DNA from 2 places in the Duganella sp. BJB1802 genome. Region 2 is predicted to be linked to the other one. Evidence: predicted binding sites of a transcription regulator. Region 2 holds the regulator's gene; the other holds the start of a gene.
The links. Region 2 encodes sigma-54, which starts transcription at its own class of promoters, with help from an activator protein. Its sites were predicted from a motif close to TGGCANGNAANCTGCTTT; they were not measured.
Positions count from the first base shown of each region.

Region 1: the regulator sigma-54 is predicted to act here: its motif matches at 4,895-4,912, upstream of pepA (flocculation-associated PEP-CTERM protein PepA).

Region 1 is NZ_JABWEF010000019.1:141,964-156,415, reverse strand. It holds gene HUX88_RS25765 (quinone-dependent dihydroorotate dehydrogenase) at 1-645, opposite strand, end outside; gene HUX88_RS25760 (arginyltransferase) at 678-1,406, opposite strand; gene aat (leucyl/phenylalanyl-tRNA--protein transferase) at 1,480-2,208, opposite strand; gene HUX88_RS25750 (NUDIX hydrolase) at 2,205-2,786, opposite strand; tRNA gene HUX88_RS25745 (tRNA-Met) at 2,958-3,034, shown strand; gene HUX88_RS25740 (DapH/DapD/GlmU-related protein) at 3,168-3,827, shown strand; gene pepA (flocculation-associated PEP-CTERM protein PepA) at 3,897-4,805, opposite strand; gene prsT (XrtA/PEP-CTERM system TPR-repeat protein PrsT) at 5,002-7,752, opposite strand; gene HUX88_RS25725 (MerR family transcriptional regulator) at 7,821-8,849, opposite strand; gene HUX88_RS25720 (class I SAM-dependent methyltransferase) at 8,864-9,739, opposite strand; gene HUX88_RS25715 (bifunctional diguanylate cyclase/phosphodiesterase) at 9,987-12,266, shown strand; gene HUX88_RS25710 (DNA-3-methyladenine glycosylase 2) at 12,263-13,171, opposite strand; gene HUX88_RS25705 (DMT family transporter) at 13,168-14,058, opposite strand; gene HUX88_RS25700 (XdhC family protein) at 14,155-14,452, opposite strand, start outside.
Region 2 is NZ_JABWEF010000009.1:146-14,597, forward strand. It holds partial or broken gene HUX88_RS15385 (3-hydroxyisobutyryl-CoA hydrolase) at 1-710, opposite strand, end outside; gene hpf (ribosome hibernation-promoting factor, HPF/YfiA family) at 802-1,161, opposite strand; gene HUX88_RS15395 (RNA polymerase factor sigma-54) at 1,239-2,717, opposite strand; gene lptB (LPS export ABC transporter ATP-binding protein) at 2,723-3,475, opposite strand; gene lptA (lipopolysaccharide transport periplasmic protein LptA) at 3,478-4,077, opposite strand; gene lptC (LPS export ABC transporter periplasmic protein LptC) at 4,106-4,699, opposite strand; gene HUX88_RS15415 (HAD family hydrolase) at 4,712-5,242, opposite strand; gene HUX88_RS15420 (SIS domain-containing protein) at 5,242-6,240, opposite strand; gene HUX88_RS15425 (monovalent cation:proton antiporter family protein) at 6,368-8,350, shown strand; gene HUX88_RS15430 (diguanylate cyclase) at 8,363-9,661, opposite strand; gene HUX88_RS15435 (MOSC domain-containing protein) at 9,742-10,593, opposite strand; gene HUX88_RS15440 (NYN domain-containing protein) at 10,672-12,258, opposite strand; gene HUX88_RS15445 (response regulator) at 12,368-13,177, opposite strand; gene HUX88_RS15450 (hybrid sensor histidine kinase/response regulator) at 13,174-14,452, opposite strand, start outside.

The DNA.
Region 1 (14,452 bases), on a different contig from region 2:
GTGCTGGTCGGCCAGGCGCAGCTGGGCGTCCTTCAGCGTGCCCAGCAGGCCGTCCAGTTCCGAGCCGCCTTGCAGCTGGCGCAGGTTCTTGGTGTTCGGCGACGAGATGTTGACCGTCACGTAGCTGGCGTAGGGATAGACCTTCTCCAGGCAGTGCAGGTAGTCGTCGGTGGCGCGCTCGATCGGCGTGTCGGCGTTCTTGCCGATGTTCAGGCCCAGCACGCCGGCCTTGTCCTGGTAGAAGCGCGACGACTGCACGTTGGCGACGAAGGCGTCGACGCCGCCGTTGTTGAAGCCCATGCGGTTGATGATGGCGTGCGCCTCCGGCAGGCGGAACATGCGCGGCTTGGGGTTGCCCGGCTGCGCGCGCGGCGTGACGGTGCCCACCTCGATCGAGCCGAAGCCCAGGTCGGCCAGCGCGTCGATGTAGGCGCCGTCCTTGTCCAGGCCGGCGGCCAGGCCGACCGGGTTTTTAAACGTAATGCCCATCACGGTGCGCGGGTCGGCCTTGGGCTGCTTGACCAGCTTGGTCAGGCCCAGGGCGGCGGCGCGCTTGAGTGCGGGAAGGGTGAAGTGGTGGGCGGCTTCGGCGTCCATGGAAAACAGCAGCGGACGGGCCAGCGAGTACAGGAATTTTTCGGACATGGGGAGCTCTTGTTGGTGTTCCCCGTATTTTATCAGGCGTCCAGCACGCTCCACTCGCCGCGGATGCGCGCCTCCAGCGGCTTGAAGTTGGTTTTGTACGACATCTTCGGGCTTTCCTTGATCCAGTAGCCCAGGTAGACGTAGGGCAGCTTGAGTTCGCGCGCCTGGGCGATCTGCCACAGCACGTTGAAGGTGCCGTAGGAAGCGCCCTCGACATCCGGGTCGAAGAAGGTATAGACCGACGACAGGCCGTCGGACAGCACGTCGATGATGCTGACCATGCGCAGCGTGCCGCCCGGTTCGCGGAACTCCACCAGCCGCGTGTTGACCCGGCTTTGCAGCAGGAATTGCGCGTACTGGTCGCGGCTGTCCTGGTCCATGCCGCCGCCGGCGTGGCGCTTGCTCTGGTAGCGCAGGTAGAGGTCGTAGTGCTCGTCCGAGAACGACAGCGTGGCCACGCCGGCGACCAGGTTGCCATGCTTGACCCACGCGCGCCGCTGGCCGCGGCTGGGCGCGAACAGGTCGGCCACCACCCGCACCGGGATGCAGGCCTGGCAGCCGTCGCAATACGGGCGATAGGTGAAGATGCCGCTGCGGCGGAAGCCGTTCTTGACCAGCTCGGAATACACGTCGGCGTTGATCAGGTGCGAGGGCGTGGCCACCTGCGAGCGCGCCTGGCGCGCGTCCAGATAGCTGCAGGGGTAGGGCGCCGTCGTGTAAAACTGCAGCGTCGCGAAAGGCAGATCGTTCAGGTGCGTCATGCGCGTCCTATCGAGAGCGGTGGTGTAAGCCTATGATAGCGCCAAGTTTCCGAAGGCGCTGGTCACCTTTAGCTTAACTGTCCGCAGCCAGCGGTGCAATGGGTTCCCACACAGTGATCTGAGGCAATTCAATAGTGTTGCGCAGATGCGCCAGGAATTGCGCGCGCGGAATCGGCGCCGCGCCCAGCGAGGCCAGGTGGCCGGTCTCCTGCTGGCAATCGATCATTTTCACGCCGTGTTGGCGCAGGAAGCGCACCAGGTAGGCCAGCGCGATCTTGGAGCCGTCGGTGACGCGCGCGAACATCGATTCGCCGTAGAACATGCGGCCGATCGAGACGCCGTAGGCGCCGCCGACCAGCTGGCCGTCCAGCCACAGCTCGGCCGAGTGGGCGTAGCCCAGCTTGTGCAGGCCGGTGTAGCCGGCGATGATGTCTTCCGAGATCCACGTGCCGGGGCCGTCCCTGCGCGGCGCGGCGCAGGCCCGCATCACCTGTTCGAAGGCGCTGTCGAAGCGCACCTGCCAGCGGCCACCGGCGGCCATCTCGCGCTCGACCTTGCGCAGGGTTTTCTTCAGGCTGTCCGAGATGCGGAACTGGTCGGTCATCAGCACCATGCGCGGATCGGTGCTCCACCACAGGATGGGCTGGCCTTCGGAAAACCAGGGGAAGATGCCGTGCCGGTAGGCCATCAGCAAACGCTGTGGCGACAGGTCGGCGCCGGCCGCCAGCAGGCCGGGCGCATCGGTGGTCAGCGCCTCCGCCACGTCGGGGAAGGGGCTGTCGGTTTCTAGCCAGGGAATCACGTTGTCGAGTTATCTGAACGCATGCTGCGGACTATGTCCTGGGTGTGGAAGCCGTAGCTGCCGCCCTCACGGATTTTGACGCGGTCGGCGAAAAACAGTTCCAGCGTGGCGTGAATGGTGGGGAAGGCCAGGTCGTCCCACGGAATCTCCGCCTCGCTGAACAGTTGCACTTCCAGGCTTTCCTCGCCGGGGGCGAAGTCCAGGTCCAGCAGCGTGGCCAGGTAGAACATGTGGACCTGGTGCACGCGCGCCACGTTCAGCAGCGAGAACATCTGGCCCAGCGCGATATTGGCGCCGGCTTCCTCCTGGGTTTCGCGGATGGCCCCTTCGGCGGTGGTTTCGTTGTTCTCCATGAAGCCGGCCGGCAAGGTCCAGTAGCCGTGGCGCGGCTCGATCGCGCGCTTGCACAGCAACACCTTCAGTTCGCCGTCGCGTTCCCACACGGGGATGGTGCCCAGGACCATCTTGGGGTTCTGGTAGTGGATGGTGGCGCAGTTGCCGCACACGTAGCGGGGGCGGTTGTCGCCGGCCGGGATCGCCAGGCTGACGGGGGCGGCGCATTCGGAACAAAATTTCATAGGGGATAACTCAAGTCGGTGGATATGCTCACTTTGACTACTTTACACCGATAGTCGCCTGTTCGGCATGTCCTATGCCTATAGGTAACAGCATTTATTCGGACTATCGCGAGCGATGTCAGGATTAATATTGCCTAATGTAAGGATTTGCCCTATAATGATTACATCAGACGCGGGGTGGAGCAGTCTGGCAGCTCGTCGGGCTCATAACCCGAAGGTCACAGGTTCAAATCCTGTCCCCGCAACCAAATTCGAAAGCCGTTGATGCCGTCAGGTATCAGCGGCTTTTTCATTTGCGCGACGTTTGAGCGGGATCAAGGCAAATCGGCGACCGGAAAACCACCTTTCCCTATAATCGACCTTCTTGTGGGGAGTTTTTTCATGCGAAAAATCAGACCTTCCGCGATTGTCGTGTTTCTTTCCATGCTGGCGCTGGTGTTGCTGCTGGCAGTGCTGAGCGCCTGGTGCGGCGTGGGCAATATTCCCGGCCTGGGCGATTTCCGGGGCGTGGCCGTCACTGCGGCGGCCGTGGTGCTGGTCTACCTGTACGGCATGCTGGTCTTCCGTATTTTCATGTGGGCGCTGCCTCTGCATGATGGAAATATCGAATTCGGCTCCAGGCAGGAGTTCATCTATCAGGTCTACGTCCTGTTCTACCTGATCCTGTTCAATTCGCTGATACGCGGCGGCATCATTCCGATCCCGATCATGCGGCTGATCTACCTCGGGCTGGGTGCCCGCCTGGGCGCCAACACCTACAGCTCGGGCATCATTTACGATCCCTCGTTCGTGACCATGGGCGCCAACAGCGTGGTGGGCGAGACGGCCTTGCTGGTGCCTCATGTGATCGAGGGCGATACCTTGGGACACTATTTCATCACGATAGGCGACCATGTCACGATAGGCGCCCATGCGGTGGTGCTGTCCGGTGTGACGATAGGCGACAACGCCATCGTGGCGGCCAATTCGCTGGTGGCCAAGGGAACGCGCATCGCGTCCGGCGAGATCTGGGGAGGCAGCCCGGCGCGGCGCCTGAAATAAGACCAAAAAAGGCCGGCGCCCCCAAGCGCCGGCCTCTACCGATTACCGATCGCAGACCCCGGCCAGGGATTATTGCCGCTTTTCGCGGCGGCGGCCGAGCGAGCCCATGCCGAAGATGCCGGCCGCAACCAGCGCCAGCGTGGCCGGCTCGGGCACGGGCGTGAATTGCTGGGCGCCGTCGATGTTCAACACGAATTGCGAATCCGTGTTCGGACCGGTCGCGATGCCGTTGACCAGCAGCGGCCGCGTGAAACCGGGCGCGGCGGGGCCGGGGAAGTTGAGCGTGGTGTCGAACCGGGTGCCGGCCAAGGCCGGCGAGACGTAGGTCGCGTTCGTCATCAGCACGGTGCCGGCCAACGTCGCCGAGCCGACGCCGGTGGCGCCGGGAGTGCCGGACGTGCCGGTCGCTAAAAAGGTCGACAGTTCCGCATCCCAAGTGCCCGACAGCATGGCTACGCCATCGGTGAATCCCAGTCCGGTCGCTTGGTCGGCATCGGGCGAGTTATCGAAATACACCGTCCAGGTGCTGGTGGTGGAGGGGGTGAAGGTGAGCGCGACCGTGGAGCAGCCCGCGTTGAGGCAGGTAGCCCGTTCGTGTAAGGTGGCGGTGGTGGTCAGCTCATAGGTGCCCACGGCGGGGCCCGGGGGCGCGACGCGCAGATCCGGCGTCGCCGAGGTGCTGCCGATGGCTGCGGCGAAGGCCTGGTACGTCAGGGTGAAGTCGGCGAAGTCGCCGGTGTTGTTGGCGGGGGTCAGCGTGAACCCCTGAACCAGGCCCGCGCCGTTTTGATGCCAGTCGATCCCGGTGAAATTCTGGAGGATGCCGTCGCCGCCCAGGGCGGAGGGAGCGGCCGGTTCTCCGGGGTTGCCTGCAAACAGCACGTTGGCGGCGCTACGGGTGTCCAGCGTTGTCGCGTGGACTGCGCCGGCCGAGAACAGCGCTCCCAGCAGAGCGCTTAGTGTGCCTAATTTTTTCATTTTATTTCCTTCCTGATGAATGAAGAGTCGCTACGCAAGGGGCTTCGAAACTTTGCCAACCCATCTGAAACCGGTCGGCTACCCTCTACCTAGCAAATGCCAAGCCATGTTTGAAGGAATGTCTAAGTAGTTGTTTTAAAAGCGTATTTTTGTATTCTTCCGATCCGTCATGGAGAGGCTGTAAAAATAACCGACACTACAGCGCATCGAGCCTCGCCTTCACCTCGGCGCGTTTCGGGAAGTCCTTGCCGGAGGCCAGCAATTGTTCGAACTGGCGGCGCGCCGCGATGATATTGCCGGCCTTCATCAGGGTCAGGCCGAGGTGATAGCTGATGTCGGGCGTGTCGGGCGCCAGCGTGTTGGCCTTGCGCAGCAAGGGCAGGGCGCGGCCGGTATCGCCCTGCTCGGACAGTATCCAGCCCAGGGTGTCGAGGACGGCGGGGCTGGTGCCGGCCAGCCGGTAAGCCTGTTCGGCGGTGGACAGGGCGCGCTCGTCCTTTTCCTGCTGGTAAGCCCAGGCCAGGTTGTTGAGCGCCACGGCGTTTTTCGGGTCGAGCCGGACGATGGACTCGAACAAGCCGATCGCCGCCGGGTAGCGCCCGGCCGACAGCTCGGCGCCGGCCAGGTAGAGCCGGACGCTGAGCTCGGCCGGGTGCTGCTGCAGCCACTGGGCGGCGTGCTGGTTCGCCTCCTTGCCTTTGCCCGCCTTCAGCAGCGCCTGGTGGAGCTTGATCGCCAGCGGCGGCAGCTTGCTCATCTTGAACGCCTGCTCGTAGGCGCGCAGTGCCTCCTGCGGTTTCTGCCGCTCCGTCCAGATATCGCCCTCCAGTGTCAGCCCCGCCGGCAGGTCGGGCCGCTGGCGCTGCACGGTCTGGGCGAGGGCCAGCGCGTCGGTGTAGTCTTTATTTTCCACCAGCAAGGTCGCGGTGAGGACTTGCGCTTCGAACCAGTCCGGCTTCAGGCGCAAAGCTTTCTTGGCCGAATCGAGTGCGCCGGCCTGGTCCTTGAGCGCGGCCTGGGCATAGGCAATGCGCAGCTGCACAGCGGCCGACGCCGGCTGTATTGCGGCCAGCTTGCTATAGTTTTCCAGCCCCGCCTCGTAGTTGCCGTTGGCAACCTGGATCTGCGCCAGCAGCGCCAGCGCGTCGGGATCGGCCGGATGGCTGGTCAGCAGCGACTGGGCCAGTTTCAGGGCTTTGTCCTTTGCGCCGGCACCCTGGTAAAGATTCGCCAGCAGCAAGGCCGGCGTCAGGGCGTCGGGATGTTCGGCGGTGGCGCGTTCCAGCCAGCGCATCGCTTCCGGGGCGTTGTTGCGTCGCAGGGCCAGGCGGGCCAGCGCCGTCATCAGGCCGACGTTCCGCTTGTCCCTGGCCAGCGCCGCCTCGTAACGCTGGCGGGCCTGTTCGGGTTTCTTTTCCGCCAGATCCATTTGCGCCAGGTTCTCCAGCGCCGGCAGGTAGGACGGGTCCAGCGCCAGCGCCTGCTCGAAGCCGGCGCGCGCGCCAGCCAGGTCGTGTTTGGACAGGAGGATGCCGCCCTTCATGTTTTGTATTAGGGGATTTTTTCCGTCGTGCCGCTCCATCGCGGTGATCGCCGACAAGGCCTTGTCGTATTCCTGGTTGCGCAAATAGGTCATCGCCAGCAGGATGCCGGCGCGGCCGCTCTTGTCGTCCAGCGTGGTCGCCTGTTCCAGTTCGGCCACCGCGCGCGCCGATTCGCCCGCGCCCAGGCGGCTCAAGCCCAGCGAGGTGTGCAGGCTGGCCGTTTGCGGCGCCAGGTCGCTGGCCGCCTGGAAGTACTCGGCCGCCTTGGCGAAATGCCGGGCCTGCATCTGCGCCTGTCCGGCCAGGGCCAGCAATTCGACGTCTTTGCGGTTGGCCTCCAGCAGCGGTTCCAGCACGGCGAGCGCATCGTCGGTCTTGCCGCTCCTCAAAAGCAGTCCGGCCAGGCGTTTGCTGGCGTAGACCTGGTGCGGATACGCGTCGAGGAATTTGCGCAAGGACAGCTCGGCCTCCAGATACGAGCCCATCGCCAGCTGCACCGAACCCATCAGGAGGACGCTGGGCATGTGATCCGGCATCGCGCGCAAGATCTGCTGCAGGGTGTCGCGCGCCGCCGGGTATTTCGCTTCCTGAAAATCGAGCAGGGCTTGTGTGTAGAACACCTGCAGGCTGCCGGGCGCGTTCTTGCGGGCGGCGTCGATCTCGGCGCGGGCTTCGGCCAGTTTCTTGCCCTGGATCAGGAGGTTGGCGCTGTCGATGTGGGCCTGGGTATTGTTCGGTTGCAGCGTCAGGATTTTCTTGTACGTCAGCAGGGCTTCCGCTTCCTTGCCCTGCAGGCGCAGCAGGTCGCCCTTGAAACGCAGGCAGTCGATGTTGTCGGGATGTTTGGCCAGGGCGCGTTCGATGCGCTCGGTGGCCAGGTCCAGGCGCTGCGACAGCGCGGCGATCTTCGCCTGGCCCAGCAGGGCGTCGGCCAGGTCCGCTTCTTTCGCCAGCACTTCGTCGAATAGTTGCCGGGCTTGCTCAGTGTCGCCCAGGCCCAGATGCGCGTTGGCGCGCAGGACGAGCAGCGCCGTCCGGTGCGGGCTGGCCGGGTCCGGTTTGATGTCGTCGAGCAGTTTCTGGAACTGGCCCTGCATCAGCATCACCTTGCCCAGGAGCGGCAGGATTTCCGCCGGCGCCATGCCCAGCGCCTTGGCCTTGCGCAGTTCCTTTTCGGCCGACGCGGCATCGCCGGCTTCGATGTACACCTCGCCCAGCAGCAGGCGGGCGCGGGCGTTTTCGGGCGCTTTTTGCAGGGCGTTTTTCAGTTCGATGATGGCCGATCTGGTTTCGCCCCGCGCACGGTATTGCCGGGCCTGTTCCATCAGGCTGTCGGCGTCGCGCGCGCCGTGGCAGGCGCCCAGCGTCAGCATCAACAGCATCGGGGCTACGAGTCGGGTCATGCTGGTCTCCTGGACGGTGGCACCTCCGCGATCTTAGGACGCAATGCCGGTGCTCGCCTTACGCTTGATCAAGCCAGCGTGGCGTAGGAGATCCTGATGTAGTCGAGCATGGCGGGCGTGATCCAGGTGCCGCTGAGCAGCGCGGGTTCCTGGTCGTGCGCGGCGCGGATCTTGGCCAGCGTGGCCGGGTCGCCGCCGATCTGCGACATGTAGAGGTCCATCCAGCGCTTCGCCAGCGCCTGCGCCGACGGCGCGTCGTGGGCGACGCCGTCTTCCAGATGCTGGTGCACGCCGGCGATCAGCGCCATCCACTCGTCCTGGTTCTTGCCGCTGTTGGCGCGCATGGTGTGCATCTCGTCGGCGTCCAGATAGCGCGCGTAGATGCCCAGCTTGCGCGCGGCCATCGCCGCCGACACGTATTCCTTGAGCGCCGGCGTGATGCGGGTCTGCTGCTGCGCCTTGACCTCCCGGTCCAGCATGACGGTGATGCGGCGCGCGAACTCGGGATTGGCGGCGGTGTCGTGCTGCAGCGTCCGCATCCAGCGCTCCGACAGTTCGCCCGCGCGTGCGTCGTCCGGCGGCACGCCTTGCGCCATCAGCGTTTCCACCTCGGCCACCAGCGCGGCCCAGGCGGCGTTGCGGCGCGCGTCCTGCTGCCAGAAGGGCAGGCGCTTCAATTCCTCGCGGGTGAAGTACTTGTCGTACAGGTCCATCTTCTCCAGCGTTTGCAGCCAGTCGGACAGCTCGGGACTGCCGCCGTTGCTCAGCACCTGTTGCAGCCGCGTCAGCTGTTCGCGCAGCATGGTTGCCTGTTCGATCTGCTTGCCCAGCGCGGCGATCTGCTGCGCGACGATGTCGGCGAACGGCGCGTCCGGACTGGCCAGGAAGGTGGCGATGTCGGCCAGCGACATGCCGAAGCGCCGCAGCGTCTGGATGTGGTGCAGGCGCGCGACGTCGTCGCGGTTGTAGAGGCGGTAGCCGGAATCGGCGCGGGCCGACGGCGTCAGCAGGCCGATGCTGTCGTAGTGGTGCAGCGCGCGCACCGTCAGGCCGGCGCGCGCGGCCAGCTCGCCGATTTTCAACACGGTTTTTTCCATGCCCGCAGTGTACGTCAAACCGTGGCCCGGACCATGCGGAAGATGCCGCTCAGGCGCAGGCCGTCGCCGCGCCCGCCCAGATAGCGCTCGCTCAGTTCCGGCGCGCCGAAGTGCTCGACCCGGCTGTAGCCGAAGCGGCGCAGCATGTGTTCCAGCGCCTGCGGATCGAAGGTGCTCAGCAGGTGCTCGCCCTGCGCCGCCAGCGCGGCGGCCACCACTTGCAGCCCCATGCGTTCGGTCTCGCCCAGATGGCTGTCGTGCACGCAGTAGTCGAACACGATGCTGCTGCCCGGCGCGAAGCCGGCCACGTCCTGCAGGGTCCGCATGACGGCGTCCGCCGGCAGGTACATCGTCACGCCCAGCCAGGAGCAGCAGGCCGGCGCGTCGGCGTCCAGGCCGGCCAGCTGCAGGTCGGCGCTGAGCGAGGCTTGTTCGAAGTCGGTGGCCACATAGGCCAGCGACGCCGGCGCGGCGATGCCGGCCGCGCGCAGGCAGGCGCGCTTCCATTGCTGCATGGCGGGCAGGTCGACCTCGTAAAGCCGCGCGGACGGCAGGCAGTCGGCGCGATAGGCGTAGGTGTCGAGGCCGGCGCCGAGGATCACGTACTGGTTCACGCCGCCGCGATGCGCGGCCTGCCAGCTGTCTTCGGCCAGGCGGGCGCGCACCACCAGCGTGGCGCGCATCGCGGCCGCCAGCGGATGGCGCTGGCGCTCGCCGTCGCCATGCAGCCGGGCTGCGCCCTCGGCGCCGAGGAGGGGCACGGCGACCGGATCGCGCAGGATCAGCGGCGCATCGTACAGCTGGTGGGCGGCGCGCAGGGTGGCGGTCATCCAGGCGCTGGGCTTGGGGCCGGCCAGCTGGCCGAGCGGGGAGGGGATGTTGGGCTGCATGTGGACTCCTTCAGGACAATGCAGCAGATCGTAAAGCCTGACGCTGCGTCAGGCTCAAGCGAAAACAATGTTGGCGACGCGCTAACGGCCTCCTGGCCCGATTGTGCACCGATTAACACAACGGGCTTTGTCAAATTTGACTTAAGTCAAGGACGTGCGATTTACCGCCGGCCGGCGCGCGGCATTGCTGGGCATACCCCAGTGCCGATGCTACTCTCAAGCAATTATTACCACTCCGGTGCCTGTCATGGCTAGCAATCATTCCCGATTTATCGTTTTGGTCACAGCGACCTACGTCGTGCTCGGCACGGCCTGGGTGCTGTTGTCGGACCAGCTATTGTCCGCCCTTAAAACCGACACCATGGTCTGGTTGTCCGGCGCCAAGGGCGTGTTCTTCGTGACGTGCAGCGCGGCCGGCTATGCGCTGGCGATGCGGGCGGTGTCGGCCGGCGCCGACCGCCGCCAGCCGTTGTTCGAGGTGGCGGCCCGTGGCTTGATGCCCGGCGTCGGCCGCCGCTATGGCTGGTGCCACTATCCGCTGGCGCTGGTGCTGGTCGGCGCGATGCTGATGATCCGCGTGCTGCTGGTCGACGCCAGCGAGCCGCGTCCCTTGCTGGTCATGTTCATGCTGCCGATTATGATCAGCGCGCTGGTGGGCGGCCTGGGGCCGGGCTTGCTGGCGACGGCGACGGCGGCGGTGGGCATCAAATGGCTGGTGCTGCGTCCCTTGCACGGCCTGGACTTCAGCGACCACTACGACCTGATGCAGTGGCTGCTGTTGATCGTCAACGGCGTGGTGGCCAGCATGCTGAGCGAATTCATGCGCAGCGCCCTGCGCAAGGGCGAGTCCGACCGCAAGCTGTTGAGCGGCATCGTCGGCGGCACCTCGGACGCGGTGTACGTCAAGGACCTGCAGGGCCGCTACCTGCTGGTCAACCCGGCGACGGTGGCTTTTCTGGACCGGCCTGCCGACCAGATCCTGGGCCGCACCGACGAGCAGCTGTTCTCCGCGCAGTCGGCCGCCAGGATACGGCAGCACGACCAGTCGGTGATGCGGACTGGCCGCGCCCAGACCAGCGAGGAACACGTCATGCTGCCCGATGGCCGCGAGGCGCTGTTCCAGTCCACCAAGGGGCCGCTGCTGGACCGGGCCGGCCGCGCGTCCGGCATCTTCGGCATTTCACGCGACGTCACCGAGCGCAAGCAGGCCGAGGAACGCATCGAACGCCTGGCGCACTACGACGTGCTGACCGGCCTGCCCAACCGGGCGCACCTGGACGAGCGCGCGCGCCAGGCGATCCTGCAGGCGCAATGCGGCAGCCACAAGCTGGCGGTGATGTTCCTGGACCTGGACCGCTTCAAGGACATCAACGACAGCCTCGGGCACAGCATCGGCGACGCGCTGCTGGTCATGCTGGCGCGCCGCCTGCGCCTGACGCTGCGGGCCGACGACGTGGTGGCGCGGCTGGGCGGCGACGAATTCATCTTCCTGCTGCACGGCGACGACGCGGCCGCCCTGCCGCGCGTGGCGCAGAAAATCCTCGACATGGTGGCCGAGCCGTTCGCCATCGACCAGCATGAGCTGGCGGTCAGCGGTTCGATCGGCGTGGCGCTTTATCCGCAGGACGGCAAGGACCTGGAGGCGCTGGTGCGCTGCGCCGACGTCGCCATGTACCGGGCCAAGCAGAACGGCCGCAACGGCTACAGCTTCTTCACCAGCGACCTGGAGGACGAGGCGGTGCGGCGGCTGCAGATCATCAACGCGCTGCGGCATGCGCTGGAGAACCATGAACTGAGCGTCCACTACCAGCCGCAGTTCGACGCGCGCGACGGCGCCATCATCGGCGCCGAGGCGCTGCTGCGCTGGCAGCATCCGGTGCTGGGCGCGGTGTCGCCGGCCGAGTTCATCCCGGCCGCCGAGGAGAGCGGCTTAATGCTGCCGATCGGCGAATGGGTGCTGCGCCAGGCGGTGCGGCAGATGAAGACCTGGCTGGACCAGGGCATGGAGCCGTTCGTGATGGCGGTGAACCTGTCGGCCGCGCAGTTCCGCCATCCCGACCTGCCGCAGCTGGTCGGCAGCATCCTGATGCAGGAGCAGCTGGCGCCGGAATTCCTGGAGCTGGAGTTGACCGAGGGCGCGGCCATGCACGATCCACCGGCCGCCATCGCCGTGATGGACCAGCTGCACGAGCGCGGCGTGCGCATGGCGATCGACGATTTCGGCATCGCCTACTCGTCGCTGAGCTATCTGAAGAAGTTCAAGATCTACAAGCTGAAGATCGACCAGTCCTTTGTGCGCGACATCGGCACCGACCCGGAGGACCGCGCCATCGTGGCGGCCATCGTCAACCTGGCGCGCGGCCTGGGCCTGCGCACCATCGCCGAGGGCGTCGAGCACCCGGCGCAGCTGGAGTACCTGCGGGAGCATGGCTGCGACGAGATACAGGGCTTCTATTACAGCCGGCCGTTGACCGCCGAGCAGTTCGAGGCGTTCGTCCTGGAGCGGGAGGAGCGCCGCGTGGCCTAGGCTTGCGCGGCGCGCGGATGCAGGCTGGCCCACAGGTGGGCGGCGGCCATGGTGCGGTGGGGACTGTAGCGGGCCAGGATCTGCTCGGTGCGTGCCATGTCCGGCTTGGCCTCTTCGCCCAGCAGGTGCTGGAGCGCGGCGCGCACCGCGACGTCGCCGTGCAGTGAGCAGTCGGCGTGGCCGTAGCCGCGCAGCAGGCCGTAGTTGACGGTCCACGGACCGATGCCCTTGACGGCCAGCAGCGCCGCCGACACCTGCTCGATGCTGTTGGACGGCGACAGTTCCAACGCCAGTTCGCCGCTGGCCACCAGGCCGGCCAGGCGCAGCAGCGTCTCGGCCTTCGCGCGCGAGAATTTGCGGCTGGTCAGGTCGTCCAGTTCCAGCCTGGCCGCGTCGGCGGCGGTGGGGTAGCACCACAAGCCGCTGCTGTGTTGGCGGCCCGCCTGCAGGATGAAGGTGCGCCGCAGCGAGATCGCGAACGACAGGTTGATCTGCTGGCCGATGATGGCCCACGTCAGCGCCTCGAACACCGTGGCCGATTGCACGATGCGCAGGCCGGGCTGGGCGCGCGTCAGGGGGCCGAACAGCTTGTCCTTGGCGGCGAATTTGCTGAACGGTTCGGGATCGATGCGCAGGCCGAGGATGCTCAGCGCCGCCTCGCGCACCCGCGCCTGCGCGGCGGCGGACAGCTTGCCGTCGGCATGCACGGCGCAGCTGGCGTTGGTGGGCGCGGCGGGGGGGTCGGGCACGATCTCCAGCACCAAAGGCACGTCGTCGATCAGCATGCCCTTGCGCAGGCGCTCCGGGCCCACTTCCTCGGCCACGCCTTCGGGATCTCGGCTGTGGAAGGCCAGCACGTCGTGCAGCCGGTAGCTGGATGGCAGCGGCAGCGTGAAAGGCTTCATGCCGCCTTGGCCTTGCTCAGGAATCCGAAGCTCGGACGGAAGCCCGTCACCAGCGCGGTGCCGGTGATGACGATGGCGGCGCCGGCGAAGGTGTACCAGCCCACGCTCTCCTGAAGGAACATCACTCCCCACAGGATGCCGAACAGGGGACTGAGGAAGGTCACCGTCAGCGCCGACGACGGGCCGACATCCTGGATCAAACGGAAGTAGATCAGGTAGGCCACGCCGCTGCACAACACGCCCAGGGCCAGCACCGCGCCCATGATGCCGATGGTCGGCTCGCCCGGCGCCGGGAAGAAGGGCAGCGCGGGCAGCACCAGCAGCGTGGCCGCCCACATCGAGCCGTGCGCGTTGGCGAACGGCTCGACCGTCCTGGCCTGCTTGGCGTAGTTGCTGGCGATGCCGTAGTTGAAGGAGGCGAACAGCACGGCCGCGATGGCGATGCCGGCGCCGGGCTTGGTGCTGACGTGGTCGAAGCCGACCAGCAGCGCCACGCCGCAGGCGCCCAGCAGCAGGCCGAGCATCACCTTGGCGCCGACCATGTGGCGGGTCCAGACGGCGCCGATCAAGGTGCCCCACAGCGGCGTGGTGGCGTTCAGCACGGCCAGCAGGGAGGCCGACAGCGTGCGCGCGGCGAAGGCGAACATCAGGAACGGCAGCGCGGAGTTGAACAGGCCGAGGATCAGGTAGTGCTTCCAGTGCTGGCGCAGGTTCAGCGGCTTTTTTAGCGCCAGCGCCATCGCCGCCAGGAACAGTGAGGCGAACAGCACGCGGTATTCGATCAGCACGGCCGCGCCCAGCACCGGCGCGGCGATGCGCATGAACAGGAAGGAGCCGCCCCAGATGGCGGCGAGGAGTATCAGGCGGAACAGGTTGGCGGTGCTCATGCGGAGTCCAGTGGTTGGATGGTGCGCTATTGTCCCGTACCCGGGGGCGGTGGGCTAGCCGGTTCTTGCTTTTGAATTGTCCGTTCTTGCGCTTCTTTACGCGGCGCCCAGGTCCACCGCGCACGCGCTCTCGCCGGGCGCGGTCGGCGTGGCCGCGTGCGGAACCAGCATCGCGGCCGGCACGCCGTTCTTAATCGCGGTCATCTCGGCCAGGATCGAGATGGCGATTTCGGACGGCGTCTTGCTGCCGATGTACAGGCCGATCGGCCCGTGCAAGCGCGCCAGTTGCTCGCGCGTCAGGTCGAACTCCAGCAGCCGCTCGCGGCGCTTGCCGTTGTTCAGGCGCGAGCCGATGGCGCCGACGTAGAACGCGTCCGACTTCAAGGCCTCCATC
Region 2 (14,452 bases):
GCGGCGCGTTCGGCGGCCAGCTTGCTGTCGCCCGCCGCGTCCTTGAACGGCGCCGCGAAGGCGGCGATGGCGGCCCGCAAGCCGGTGCCCGGCGTCGCGTCAAGCAGGGCCGACAGCGCCGCCATCTCACTGCCCGGTACGAAGTGGTCGGCCAAGCCGGCGTGCAGCGCGTCGGCCGCGCCGATGGTCACGCCGGTCACGCCCAGGTAGCAGCCCAGCTTGCCCGGCGCGCGCGACAGGAAGTAGCTGCCGCCCACGTCAGGGAACAGGCCGATGTTCACCTCCGGCATGGCCATCTTCGTGCGCTCGGTGACGATGCGCACGCGGCAGCCGGGACCGCCCTGCGCCACGCCCATGCCGCCGCCCATGACCACGCCGTCCATCAGCGCGATGTAGGGCTTGGGATAAAAATGGATCAGGTGGTTGAGCGCGTACTCCTCGGTGAAGAAGTCCTCCACCAGCGCGCTGCCGCCCTGCGGCGTGGCGCGGCCGGCGTCGTAAAAGAAGCGGATGTCGCCGCCGGCGCAGAAGGCCTTCTCGCTGCTGCTGCGGATGACGACTGCGGCGATGGCGCTGTCGTCGCGCCATGCCAGCAGCGCCTGCGTGATCGCGCGCACCATCGCCAGCGATAAAGAGTTCAAGGCCTTGGGCCGGTCCAGCGTGATGAAGCCGGTTCCGTTGCTGACGCTGGTGTGGACGTATTCGCTCATGAGGTCGCAGGATAGTGGTGAAAACCCTATTCTATGCGGGCGCAAAAAAGGGCGCCAGTGCGCCCTTAGTTTGATGGTGCCGAGGCCGTTGTTATAGGGCGGCGGCAGCGGGTTCGTAGCTATCCGGGAGATGCTTGATCGCATCGTGGCCGTGCTCTTGGACCTTGGCTTTGTACTTCATGACCTGCCGATCCAGCTTGTCGACCAAGGTGTCGATGGCGGCGTACAGGTCCTGCGACAGGCTTTCCACGTAGACGGTCTTGCCCGACATGCGCAGGTTGATTTCAGCCTTCTGGCGTTTCTCTTTCTCTTTAAGGTTATCTACGGTCAGGATGACAGCAATATCAATCACTTGATCAAAGTGGCGGGTGACGCGTTCCAGCTTGCTCTGCACGTATTCACGGATGGCAGAGGTCACTTCGAGATGATGTCCACTGATGGTGAGATTCATACACACTCCTAAAGATAATGTCGCTTCTTACGGTTAGTGCGGGGCCCATTGCCACCGGGCGCGCAGGAACCAAGTAACTACAAAGACTTGCGGAGACTGACTGGCGGGATCTTTAAAGCTTCGCGATATTTGGCAACAGTTCGTCGCGCAATCACCATGCCTTGTTCTCCCAGCATGTCCGCAATCTTACTGTCGGATAAAGGATTTTTCGGGTCTTCTGCTCCTGTCAATTGCACGATGAGTGCGCGTATCGCCGTCGAACTTGCTTCCCCCCCCGCTTCGGTGGCGACATGGCTACCAAAGAAATATTTCAACTCAAACATGCCATGCGGGGTCAGCATATATTTTTGAGTTGTTACACGAGAAATAGTGCTCTCGTGTAGACCCAGTGTATCAGCAATTTCGCGAAGCACAAGGGGGCGCATGGCAACCGCGCCATGGGAGAAAAAGTTCTTTTGTCGTTCTACTATCGCTTGTGCGACGCGCAAAATCGTGTCGAAACGCTGGCGCATATTCTTGATCAGCCACTTCGCTTCCTGCAGCTGCGCGCCCATCGCGCCCTCGCCTTTTCCCTGCTTGAGCAGGTTGGCGTACATGGCGTTCACGCGCAGGCGCGGCATGACGTCGTTGTTGAGGCTCACTTGCCAGCCGTTGCGCGCTTTTTTGACGATCACGTCCGGCACCACGTAGTCCGACACGTCCGACGCGAACGCCGAGCCCGGATGTGGATTGCACTGGCGGATGACGGTTTGTGCTTCGCGCAAATCCTCGTCGTCGCACACCAGCGCCTTCTTCAATTTGTTGAAGTCGCGCTGGGCGAACCAGGTCAGATGATTTTCCACGATGGCCAGCGCCATGCGCCGCGTCACCATCGGTATGCCCGGCAGGCGCTTGATCTGCAGCGCCAAACATTCGGACGCGTTGCGCGCGCCCACGCCCATCGGGTCGAAGCTTTGCAGCAGCGACAAGGCGGTGCGCAGCTCGTCGATGTCCACCTCCAGCTCCTCCGGCAGGCGGGCGTGGATCTCGTCCAGCGATTCCTCGAGGTAGCCGTTCTCGTCCAGCGCGTCGATGATCAGCTCGACCAGCGCGCGGTCGCGCATCTCCAGCACCGTCACGCGCATCTGCTCCATCAGGTGCTCGCGCAGCGTGCAGTGGCTGGCCTCGAGCTGCGGGCGCGAATCCTCGTCGTCGGGCGCCTTGCTGCGGCCGGCGTCGCTCCAGTCGACGTCGGCGTCGCTGCTGGTGCTCTCGGTGTCGGCGGCCGGGCCGTCGTAGTTGTCGGCGTCGGCGGCAGGCGCTTCCTGGGCGTTGGGCGGGCCTTCGGGCGGCGCGTCGCCGACCGGGGCTTGTTGGCTGATGGCGCCGTCCGACAGCAGCCGCAGCGAGCGGTCCAGCGGGTCGTCGAGGCGCTCCAGCAGCGGATTATCGGTCAGCAGCTGTTCCAGTTCCTGATGCAGCTCCAGCGTCGACAGTTGCAGCAGCCGGATCGACTGCTGCAGCTGAGGCGTCAGCGCGAGGTGCTGCGACGTGCGCAGTTGCAAAGACTGTTTCATGGGTTTTACATACGGAAGTGTTCACCCAGATACACGCGACGCACCGATTCGTTGGCGATGATGTCGTCTGGCCGGCCTGAAGCCAATACCGTGCCCTGGTTGATGATATATGCGCGGTCGCAGATGCCCAGCGTCTCGCGCACATTGTGATCGGTAATGAGGACGCCGATGCCGCGTTCCTTGAGGAAGCGCACGATGCGCTGGATCTCAATGACGGCGATCGGGTCGACCCCGGCGAATGGTTCGTCGAGCAGCACGAAGCGCGGGTTGGTCGCCAGTGCGCGCGCGATCTCCACGCGGCGGCGCTCGCCGCCCGAGAGCGACAGCGCCTGGTTCTCGCGCAGCTTTTCGATCTGCAAATCGGCCAGCAGGGTATTGAGCCGTTCATCAATGGCAGCCTTGGATAAAGGCTTGCCGTCCACTTTCTGAATTTCGAGGACGGCGCGGATATTTTCTTCCACCGTCAGCTTGCGGAACACCGACGCTTCCTGCGGCAGGTAGGACAAGCCGAGCGAGGCGCGGCGGTGGATGGGCAGCGAGGAGATGTCGGTGCCGCTGATGTCGATGCTGCCGGCGTCCGACGGCACCAGGCCGACGATCATGTAGAACGAGGTGGTCTTGCCGGCGCCGTTGGGGCCGAGCAGGCCCACCACTTCGCCGCATTCGACCTGCAGGGAGACGTCATGCACGACCTGGCGCTTGCCGTAGGTCTTTTGCAGGCCGCGTACGATCAGGGTGCTACCGCAGGATGGTTCCATGCTCACTTCTCCGTGGCCGGCGGCGTCGACGCGGCCGGCGTGGTTGCTGGCGCGGTGGCCGGCGCGGCCGGGCGGATGGTCGGCTGGATCACCATGGTGCCGCGGCCGGCGCCCGGCTTGCTCTCGCCGGTGACGGTGTTCTTCACGGCGAACTGTTCCTTGCGGCTGTCGTAGGAGATGAACTCGCCGTTGACCTCGTCGCTGAGGCGGCCCGCTTCGAGGCGACGCACCTTGGCCTTGGAGAACAGCTTGACCAGGTCGGTCTTGTTGCTGTATTCGATGCGCTCGGCCTCGCCCTCGACCCACTGGTCGCCGGCGCCGTCGCGCTTCTGGCGGAAGGTGGCCGGCGTGCCGGGCGTGCTGGTGAGCACGACGAAGTCGTAGCCTTCGGGGTCGGTGGTCATCACCGCCTTGGGCGACTTCAGCAGCAAGGTGCCGCGCGTCAGGATCACGTTGCCGATCAGCGTCTTGACCTGCTTGACGTCGTCGATCTGCAGGTCGTCGTACTGGATCGTGGTCGGCTTGGTGGAGTCGGCCTTTTCCGCGTGGGCGGCACAGGCCGCCATCAGCAGCACGGCGGCCGAAAACATCAGTTTTTTCATCGTCATTCCATTCTTCATCGTTGGTTCTTCAATGGCCGGGGCGCGGCGGCAGCACCAGCTGCCCGCGTCCGCCCAGCTGCACTTCGCGGGTGGCGTTGTTGGCCTTCATGCCGACGCCGTTGGCGGTGGCGTTGCCGATTTCCAGCGCCACCGGCGCCGTGGTTTCCATCCGTTCCTCGTCCGGGTACACCGTCAGGGTCGAGGTCGTCATGCGCAGCGCCTGCGCCTTCGGCGTGGCCGGGCGCACCACGTCCACATTACCACTGAGCTTGACGCGCGTATTGCCCTGGTCGACATGGGCGGTGTCGGCATGCATATTCATCGGCGGCTGGTCGCCGGACAGGCTGTGCACGTACGGCTTGTCGATGTCGGAGGCGTCGCCGACCGGCCGGTGGGTCAGCTTCTCGCCGGAGATGATGTAGGCCGGCTGGCCGGTCTTGTTCATGCGGACCATGCTGAAGCGGTCGATGATGTAGTCCGGCTCGTCGCGGTGCTGGTCGGCCTGCGCCTGCTGGCCGGCCTGGTTGACCACCTGCACCAGCCAGAAGCTACCGACGGCGACCAACACACCGACCACCATCACGATGGTCAGCTGCCAGCGGTGGGCTGTTCTCTTATGCATGCTCGGTCCTCGTCAAACCAGGAACTGCGCCATCACGCGCTCGTACGTGCCCTGCGCGTGCAGCAGCAGTTCGCACACTTCGCGCACGGCGCCGCGGCCGCCGGCGGCGACCGTGGTGTGGTGGGCGCGCTCCAGCACCTCGGCGCGGCCGTTCGGCACGGCCACCGCGAAGCCGACGCGCGTGAGGATGGGCAGGTCGACCACGTCGTCGCCGATGAAGCCGACCTGCTCGGCGGTGAGGCCGGTCTTTTCCAGCAGCGCCTTGAACGGCGTGAGCTTGTCGTGGCCGCCCTGGTGCAGGAAGCCGATGCCGAGGTCGGCCGCGCGCTTGATCACCTGCGGCGACGTGCGCGCGCTGATGATGGCGGTCTGCACGCCGGACTCCTGCAGCAGCTTGATGCCCAGGCCGTCATGCACATTAAAGGTCTTGAGCGCCTCTCCCTCGGCGCCGTAGTGCAGGCTGCCGTCGGTCAGCACGCCGTCGACGTCGAAGATCATCAGCTTGACGCGCGCGGCGCGTTCCACATAGGTCGGTTCGGTCATCAGATCACCTTGGCGCGGGTCAGGTCGTGGATGTGCAATGCGCCGACCAGCTTGCCGTCGGCGTCGGTCACCAGCATCTGGTTGATGCGGAACTGCTCCATCACGGCGACGGCGTCGACCGCCAGCTTTTCCGGCGAGATGCTGCGCGGGTTGGCGTGCATGACGTCGCGGATCACGACCTTGGTGAAGTCCTGGACCTTCTCGATCATGCGGCGCAGGTCGCCGTCGGTGAACACGCCGATCGGCTTGTTGTCGGCGTCGACCACGGCGGTCATGCCCATGCCCTTCTGCGTGATCTCCAGCAGCGCGTCGGTCAGCTTGACGTCGGCGGTGACCTTGGGCACGGCGTCGCCGCTGCGCATGACGTCGCGCACATGGGTCAGCAGGCGGCGGCCCAGCGCGCCGCCCGGATGCGAGCGGGCGAAGTCCTCCTCCTTGAAGCCGCGCAGGTCCAGCAGCGCGACGGCGATGGCGTCGCCCAGCGCCAGCGTGACGGTGGTGGAGGTGGTCGGCGCCAGGTTCATCGGGCAGGCTTCCTTGGCCACGGCCACGTTCAGGTGGACGTCGGCGATGCCGGCCAGGCTGGAGCCGGGCTTGCCGGTCATGGCGATGACCTTGCTGCCCATGCGCTTGACCACCGGCAGGATGGTCATCAGCTCGGCGCTCTCGCCGGAGTAGGAAATGGCGATGAAGGCGTCGTCGGCGGTGACCATGCCGAGGTCGCCGTGGGCGGCTTCGGCCGGATGCACGAACAGCGCCGGCGTGCCGGTCGAGGCCAGCGTGGCGGCGATCTTGCGGCCGATGTGGCCGGACTTGCCGATGCCGGACACGACCACGCGGCCCTTGCAGTTCAGCAACAGTTCGATGGCCTGCACCACGCTGTCGTCGGCGTCCAGGCGGGCGTTCAGGGCGGCGATGGCCTCGGCCTCGTTCTGCAGGGTGTCGCGGGCAAGGCGCAACGCATGCGCGGCCATATTTGCGTCAAAAGCTTTCAGCATTGTTTTTTCATGGGTTACACTCATGCCCAAGTATAGCCGAATTGAGAAAGCAAAAAACTTGCCAGTAACAACATAAGGGCCCCTACAGCCCACAAACAACGAAATAATATTTTCTGGCCAGGTTGATATGACGTTTACACCTTTGGAATTGACCTTGTTGTTGCTGGGCAGCGCGGTGCTGGGCGTGGTCGCCTTCCGCATGCTGCAACTGCCGCCGATGCTGGGCTACCTGGCGGTCGGCATCCTGATCGGCCCCCACGCGCTGGGCCTGGCCGAGTCGAGCGAGGCCTTCCACTCGCTGGCCGAGTTCGGCGTGGTGTTCCTGATGTTCTCCATCGGGCTGGAATTCTCCCTGCCCAAACTCATGGCCATGCGCCGCATCGTGTTCGGGCTGGGCATGGCGCAGGTGGTGCTGACCATCGCCGCCACCATGGTGTTCGGCTGGGCCATCGCCACCCAGCTGCCGCCGGCCATCCACATCGGCTGGCAGGCCTCGTTCGCGCTGGGCGGCGCGCTGGCCATGTCGTCCACCGCCATCGTCTCCAAGATGCTGACCGAGCGGCTGGAGCTGGAAAGCGCGCACGGCCGCAAGATCATCGGCATCCTGCTGTTCCAGGATCTGGCCGTGGTGCCGCTGCTGATCCTGATCCCGTCGCTGGGCCAGCGGCCGGACGCGCTGGCCGAGACGCTGGCCTGGGCCGGCGTCAAGGCCGTGATCGTGCTGGCGCTGTTGCTGTTCTTCGGCCAGAAGCTGGTGCGCGGCTGGTTCACGGTGGTGGTCAAGCGGCGCTCGCAGGAACTGTTCATGCTCAACCTGCTGCTGATCACGCTGGGCGCGGCCTGGATCACCGAGCGCGCCGGCCTGTCGCTCGCGCTGGGCGCCTTCGTGGCCGGCATGCTGATCTCCGAGACCGAGTACAAGCACCAGGTGGAGGAGGACATCAAGCCCTTCCGCGACGTGCTGCTGGGACTGTTCTTCATCACCATCGGCATGCTGCTCAACGTGCGGCTGGTGATGACGCACTGGTGGCTGGTGCTGGTGCTGCTGGCGGGGCCGGTGCTGCTCAAGTTCGCGCTGATCGCCGGGCTGGCCAAGTTGTTCGGCGCCTCGGACGGCGTGTCGATGCGTACCGGCCTGGCGCTGGCGCAGGCCGGCGAGTTCGGCTTCGTGCTGCTGAACCTGGCCGGCGGCAGCCATCTGATGGACCCGCTCATCATCCAGGTGGTGCTGGCGTCGATGGTGCTGTCGATGCTGGTGGCGCCGTTCATCATCGCCAAGTCGGACCAGATCGTGATGAAGGTCTCCAGCAACGAATGGATGATGCAATCGCTGGCGCTGACCAAGATCGCCAGCCGCACCATGTCCACCAACAAGCACGTGATCGTGTGCGGCTTCGGCCGCAGCGGGCAGAGCCTGGCGACCCTGCTGGCCGAGGAAAATATCGACTACCACGCGCTGGACCTGGATCCGGAGCGGGTGCAGGAGGCGCAGACGGCCGGGCGCAACGTGTCCTACGGCGACGCCGCGCGGCGCGAAAGCCTGGTGGCGGCCGGCATCTACCGCGCCAGCGCGGTGGTGATCACCTACGCCAGCACGCCGTCGGCGCTGAAGGTGCTGCACCTGGTGCACGAGCTGGCGCCGACCTTGCCGGTGATCGTGCGCTCGTACGACGATACCGACCTCGACCGCTTGAAGGCGGCCGGCGCTGCGGAGGTGGTGCCGGAGCTGATGGAGGGCAGCCTGATGCTGGCCTCGCACGCGCTGGTGATGCTGGGCGTGCCGCTGCGGCGGGTGGTGCATAGGGTGCAGACGGCGCGCGAGGAACGCTACGCCTCGCTGCGCGGCTACTTCCACGGCGCCAGCGACGCCGGCGAGGAGGCGGATATGGAACGCCTGCATTCGGTGACGCTGAGCGACAGCGCGGCCGGCGTGGGCAAGTCGCTGGGCGAGATCGACATGGCCGGCGCGGGCGCCGAGGTGAGCGGCATCCGGCGCGGCAAGGGCAGGCTGGACGTGACGCCGGAGTTGGTGCTGGAAGCGGGCGACGTGGTGGTCTTGCGCGGCACGGCCGAAGCCGTCAACCGCGCCGAGCAGCGCCTGCTGCGCTAAAACACAGTGGGGTCAAGTCTGACATTCGGACACGGACTCTGCCGTTGGCTGGGGGTCAAGTCTGACATTCGGACACGAGCTCAACCGTAGGCGCCTACGGTTGAGCTCGTATCCGAATGTCGACTTGCCCCCGTGTTGCGCAACAGGTTCGGCGCGGCTCACTACGCGGTTGCGGCCGGTTTCCTTGGCGACGTACAGCAGCGTGTCGGCCTGCGCCACCCAGGCGCGTGCGATGGCTGCCGGGTCGCCTTCGGCTTCGCCGGGATTGAGGCAGGCCACGCCGATCGATACCGTGACCGACAACTGCAATTCCTGCGACAGCGCGATCATGCTGCCGGCCACGCTGGCGCGGATGCGCTCGGCCACGAAGGCCGCGCTTTCCAGATTGGCGTCGATCAGCAACACGACGAATTCCTCGCCGCCGAAACGCGCCAGCGCGTCCGACGTGCGCAGCTCGTTCTTGATGCGGGTGGCCACTTCGCGCAGCACGTCGTCGCCGCCGCCGTGGCCGACCGTGTCGTTGACCCGCTTGAAGTGGTCGATGTCGATGTACATGAACGAGATCGGATATTTCTGGCGCCGCGCACGCGCGATCTCTTCCAGCAGGCGCCGGTCGATGTAGCGCCGGTTGTAGACCCCGGTCAGCGAATCGGTCAGCCCGATGTACTTCAACATCTCGTTGCTGATGACGTTTTCCAGGCAGATGGCGATGATCGACGCCATGTGCTCGATGAAGTCCGTGCCCAGGCTGGGCGTGAAGCGGGTCGGGTCGCAGCTGCCCAGGTTGAGGCTGCCGATGATGCGCTTGTTGCGCAGCAGCGGCACCAGCGCCACGCTCTGCAGCCCGGCCGGCGGCCGCGGGAACGGCGTCGCGTGGCGCTGCGCGTCGTACATCCCCAGCAGCGGCTTGGGCGTCGGCGTGTAGACGTTGCGCTGGCCCAGGTCGAAGCCCAGCCCGTCCAGCGATTCCACAAAGATCAGCTCGGGGAAATCCTCGAACACCACGTCCAGCTTGAGCATGACGGTGCGGATGTCGGCGTCCTCGTCGACCAGGGTCAGGGTCACGCTGTCGAGCTCGGAGATCACCGGCAGCACGCGGAAGATGGTGCCGATCAGTTCGGGGAAATTGGCGGCGCTGACGATGTCCAGGTCGAACGCCTGGTGGCGGGTCATGATGGAGTGGTTGCGCTCGGCCTGCTCCAGCAGGTAAGCCATGCGCGCCCGCAGGGCCTGGTTTTCGGCCGCCAGATCCACCGCGCGCGCGGCGTGGTCAGTCTGCGGCGATAACTTGCCTGTTGCAGTTTGCGTCATATTTGCCCTTACTCATCAGCTGGTTTCATTCCCCTTGCCACATTACGCCAACTTTTGCCGATTGGGAATGCCTGAGCGCGTTAAAACGCCAGCGTGACGACGATTTCCTGCCCCACCCGCACCTGCTGGCCCTCGCCGGCGACCAGGATGGCGTTCATGCCGAAGCACAGGGCGCCATCCAGCTCGGCCTTGGCGCGATAGCTTTGCATGATGTCCAGCGGGTCGGGGCCGAACTGGCCGGTGGCCTGGTCGACCGACGGCATGGGGCAGCGCGAGCATGGCTTGACCGGCTTGAGCAAGGCGTCGCCCAGCTGGAACGATTCGACGTAGTCCTCCTCGAACGCCTCGATGCCGGACACGACCAGGTTGGGACGGAAGCGGTTCATCGGGATGGCCTCGCGGCCGGCACGGCGCAGCTTGTCGTTCAGGTCGTCCAGCGAAGCGGCCCCGGCCACGAGCATCGGATAGCCGTCCGAGAACATGGTGGTGGCGGCCACGCCGTTGGTCCACTTCTCGCTGACGGCGCGCTCGGCGTTGGCGTGGAAGCGCGCCAGCCGGCACGGCACGCCGATCGCCTGGGTGAACCATGCGGCGGTCAGGTCGTCGCAGTCGTAGGCCAGCACGGTGTCGTCCCAGACCTGGGTGGTGAGGGTGGGCGCCAGATAGGGATCGGGCAGGTCGAGCGGAATTTCCAGCCGCAGCATGCCGGGCGCGCGCAGCTCCAAGGTGCTGCCCTTGAGGCTGGGCGTGATCAGCGCCATGCGCGGATGGTCGCGCTGGGTCAGGCAGACGCCGGCGCCGTCGACCACCATCCATTCGCGGTCGTAGATCTGTCCGGACATCAGGCCGGTGACGGTCAGCGTGGCTTCCTGCAGCGGGATGCCGCCGCAGGACTTGATCGGATACAGCGTGATTTCGGAGAGGATGGGCATGTTCGGCACCGTTGTTAGGCAGATGAAAACATTGCCATTATACGATCAGCCGAGTCGGCCCGCCCTCCCCGTCCGGGATTACTCCTCGGCTTTGGCGGCGGCGGCCTTGGGCGCACGCGGTGCGCGTGGCGCCGCCGGCTTGCGCGGCTTGGCGGCGGCCTTGGCCTTGGCCGGCTTGGCGGCCGGCGCGGCTTCGGCCTCGGCCTCGGCCGGCGCCGCCGGGGCCGGCGCTTCGACCGGCGCAGGCGCAGGCGTTGCAGCCGGCTGTTCGCCGCTCACCGCTGCCGCGCCCTTGCCGCCGCGCGCATTCTTCGCGCCCTTGCCGCCCTTGCCCGATGCGGCGTCCTCGGCCTTCGGCTTGGCGGCCTCTTTCAGTTTGCGTGCGGGCGGTTTCTGGCCGCTTTTCTTCTTGGCCGGCGCGTCGATGGCAAGCACCGGCTCGCTGGCCACCACCGGCAGCTCGACCGCCGCTTCGATGACCACCGGCGCCTCGGCCGCAGCCTCGGCCCGTTCCTGACGCTCACCCTGCTTGCGTCCGCCGCGATTGCCGCGACCACGGCCACGGCCACGATCGGACTCGGCCGCAGGTTCCGCCGCCGCTTCCGGCTGACCAGCAACTTGCTCGGGCTCGACATAGGCCGGCACGTCCTGCTCCGCCTCGTCCTCGGCAGGCTGGGCGACGCGCGCCTGCTGCGCCAGGCGCTCGGCCTGACGCTCGGCGAAACGCTCGGCGGCGGTGCGGCCGCGGCCGCGGCTGCGGCGCGACTCCTGCTTGCCGCCATCCTGCGCCTCGGCCTGCGCGCCGTCCAGCGGCGCCTCGCTCACCTGCAAGCCGGGCGTCGCCACGCCGGTGCCGCGATACACATACGCGCCGGACTTTTCATCGCGGCCGAATTCCAGCAGGCCGCGCGCCTTGCATTCCTCGATCAGGTTGCCGAAGGTGCGGAAGCCATAGTAGGACTCGCTGAAGTCCGGCTTGCGGCGCTTGATCGCCTCCTTCAGCACGGAGGCCCAGATCTTGCCGCTGTCGCCGCGCTCGGAGACCAATGCCTCGAAGGTGTTGGCGGCGATTTCCACCGCCTGGTTGCGGCGCTTGTCCATCTCCTCGCGGCGCATGCGCTCCTCTTCCGGCGAGCGCTTGACGGCCGGCTTGGTCTCGGTGCTGGACTCGCGCTTGGCGCGGCGGCTCTCGCGCACCAGGTCGTCGTAGAAGATGAATTCGTCGCAGTTGGCCACCAGCAGGTCCGAGGTCGACTGCTTGACGCCGACGCCGATCACCTTCTTGGCGTTCTCGCGCAGCTTGGACACCAGCGGCGAGAAATCGGAGTCGCCGGAGATGATGACGAAGGTGTCGACATGCGACTTGGTGTAGCACAGGTCGAGCGCGTCGACCACCATGCGGATGTCGGCCGAGTTCTTGCCGGACTGGCGCACGTGCGGGATTTCGATCAGCTCGAAGTTGGCCTCGTGCATGGGCGCCTTGAAGCCCTTGTAGCGGTCCCAGTCGCAATACGCCTTCTTGACCACGATGCTGCCCTTGAGCAGCAGACGTTCCAGCACCGGCTTGATGTCGAACTTGTCGTAATTGGCGTCGCGCACACCGAGCGCCACGTTTTCAAAATCGCAGAACAGCGCCATGCTGACGTTATCGTTGGAAGATGCCATGAAGAGTATTTTTCTAGTGAGGAGTGAGGCGGGTGCGAAAGGCAGACGCTTGCAATCCGACGATTATACCCAACAAAGCCGCGCGCGCGACTAACGGCACAGCCCGCGCCTATTTTCGCGTGAACATGGCCGCCATCGCGGTGACGTCGCGGCCGACGCCGCGGTAGCCGGCGAAGCGGCCCGTCTCGTCGAACATCGGTTCGCCGCTGACCTGCAGATACTGCAGCGCGCCGCCGATGGTGCGGCTGTAGACGAAGTCCAGGAAGGCCTTGCGCTCGGCGATGTTCGACTCCAGCAGCGCGTGCTCGGCGACGTCCCAGCCGCCGGCGTCGCCGCCGCCGATGCCCACCATGTCGGCCACCGGGCCGGCCCAGTGGGTGAGCACGCCGTCGGCGTCCTGCTCCCAGTACCAGTCGGTCGACAGCTCCGCCAGGCGCTGGAAGCGCGCCTCGCTGGCGCGCAGCTCGGCCGTGCGTTCGAGCACCGTGTATTCGAGCTGCTGGTTGTGGCGGTGCAGCCGGCGATGCAGCAGGCGCACCTCCAGCAGGTTGCGGATGCGCGTCTCCACCTCGACCAGCTCGAACGGCTTGCCGACGAAGTCCTTGGCGCCGGCCTGCAGCGCGCGCAGCTTGTGGCTCGGCTGCGCCGTCACCACCAGCACCGGCACGTAGCCGTCCGGCTCGATGTCCTTGAGCGCCTCCAGCACGGCGAAGCCGTCCATGCCGGGCATCTGCAGGTCCAGCACGATCAGGTCGTAGTGGTGCTGCCGGTGCAGCCCGCACACGGCGACCGGGTCCATGGTGCTGCTCACGCGGGTGTAGCCGGCGTTGGCCAGCATCTGCTCCAGCAGCATGACGTTGGCTTCCTGGTCGTCGACGATCAGGATCTCGGCGCCGAGTATTTCAGAGGGGTCTATCATGATGCGCTTCCGTTGGTGCTGAGGTGGAGGCCGCCGTGCTCGGCGGCGAATGCGAGCGCCAGGTCCAGCGCGCCCATGAACTCGACCACATTGATCGGCTTGGTCAGATAGCGGAAGAAGCCCGCCTCCACGCCTTTTTCTATGTCGCGCGGCATGGCGTTGGCCGACAGCGCCATCACCGGGATGTGCGCCGTCGCGGCGTCGTCCTGCAGGATTTTCAGGCAGCCGTAGCCGCTCACGCCGGGCAGGTTGATGTCCATCAGGATCACGTCCGGCTGGTAGGCGCGCGCCAGCTGGATGCCGCCGTGGCCGTCGATCGCGGTCAGCAGCTTGAGGTCGCTGCGGCGCTGGATCAGCTGCTCCACCAGGTTCAGGTTGGCCGGGTTGTCCTCGATGTAGAGCAGCGTCTTCTGCGTGGCGCGGTCGCGCTCGTCGAGCAGCACCGGCGCGCCGTAGGCGGCGGTCTCCAGCACCGGCTCGTCGCTGGCGGCCAGCTCGATCCAGAACGTGGTGCCGACGCCGACCTCGCTGTCGACACCGATGGCGCCGCCCATCAGCTCGGTCAACTGCCGGGTCACGACCAGGCCGATGCCGGTGCCCTCCTCGGCGCCGTCCTCCTGCCCCAGCCGGTTGAAGGGCTGGAACAGCTGCGCCATCTGTTCGGTGCTCAGGCCGGCGCCGGTGTCGGTGACGTTGATGCGCACCATGCCCTCGCTGCCGGCCGCGCACGCCACCGTCACCATGCCGCCGCGCCGGTTGTACTTGATCGCGTTCGACAGCAGGTTGATCATCACCTGCTTGACGCGCGTGCGGTCCGCGTGCACGAAGAACGGCTCGCTGAGCGCGGCGAAGAACAGGCGGATGCCGCGCTTTTCCGCCTGCGGCCCGATCAGCGCCTGGCAATCCTTGAGCACCTCGGACAGGCCCATCGATTCCTGCGACATGGTCACCTTGCCCGATTCGATCATCGCCAGGTCGAGGATTTCATTGATCAGTTGCAGCAGGTACCAGCCGCCCTTGAGGATCTGGTCCAGCGAGCGCTGCTGCGCGGCGCTGGGCGGCGGCTTGTCCGACGCCAGCAGCTGCGCGAAGCCCAGCACCGCGTTGAGCGGCGTGCGCAGCTCGTGGCTCATGGCCGACAGGAATTCCGACTTGGCGCGGTTGGCCGTCTCGGCCAGCGCGCGCGCCGCCTCCAGCTCCACATTGGTCTCCTGCAGCGCCAGCTGCTGTTCGCGCAGGCGCTGGTCCAGCAGCGCCTGTTCGCGCTCGACCTGC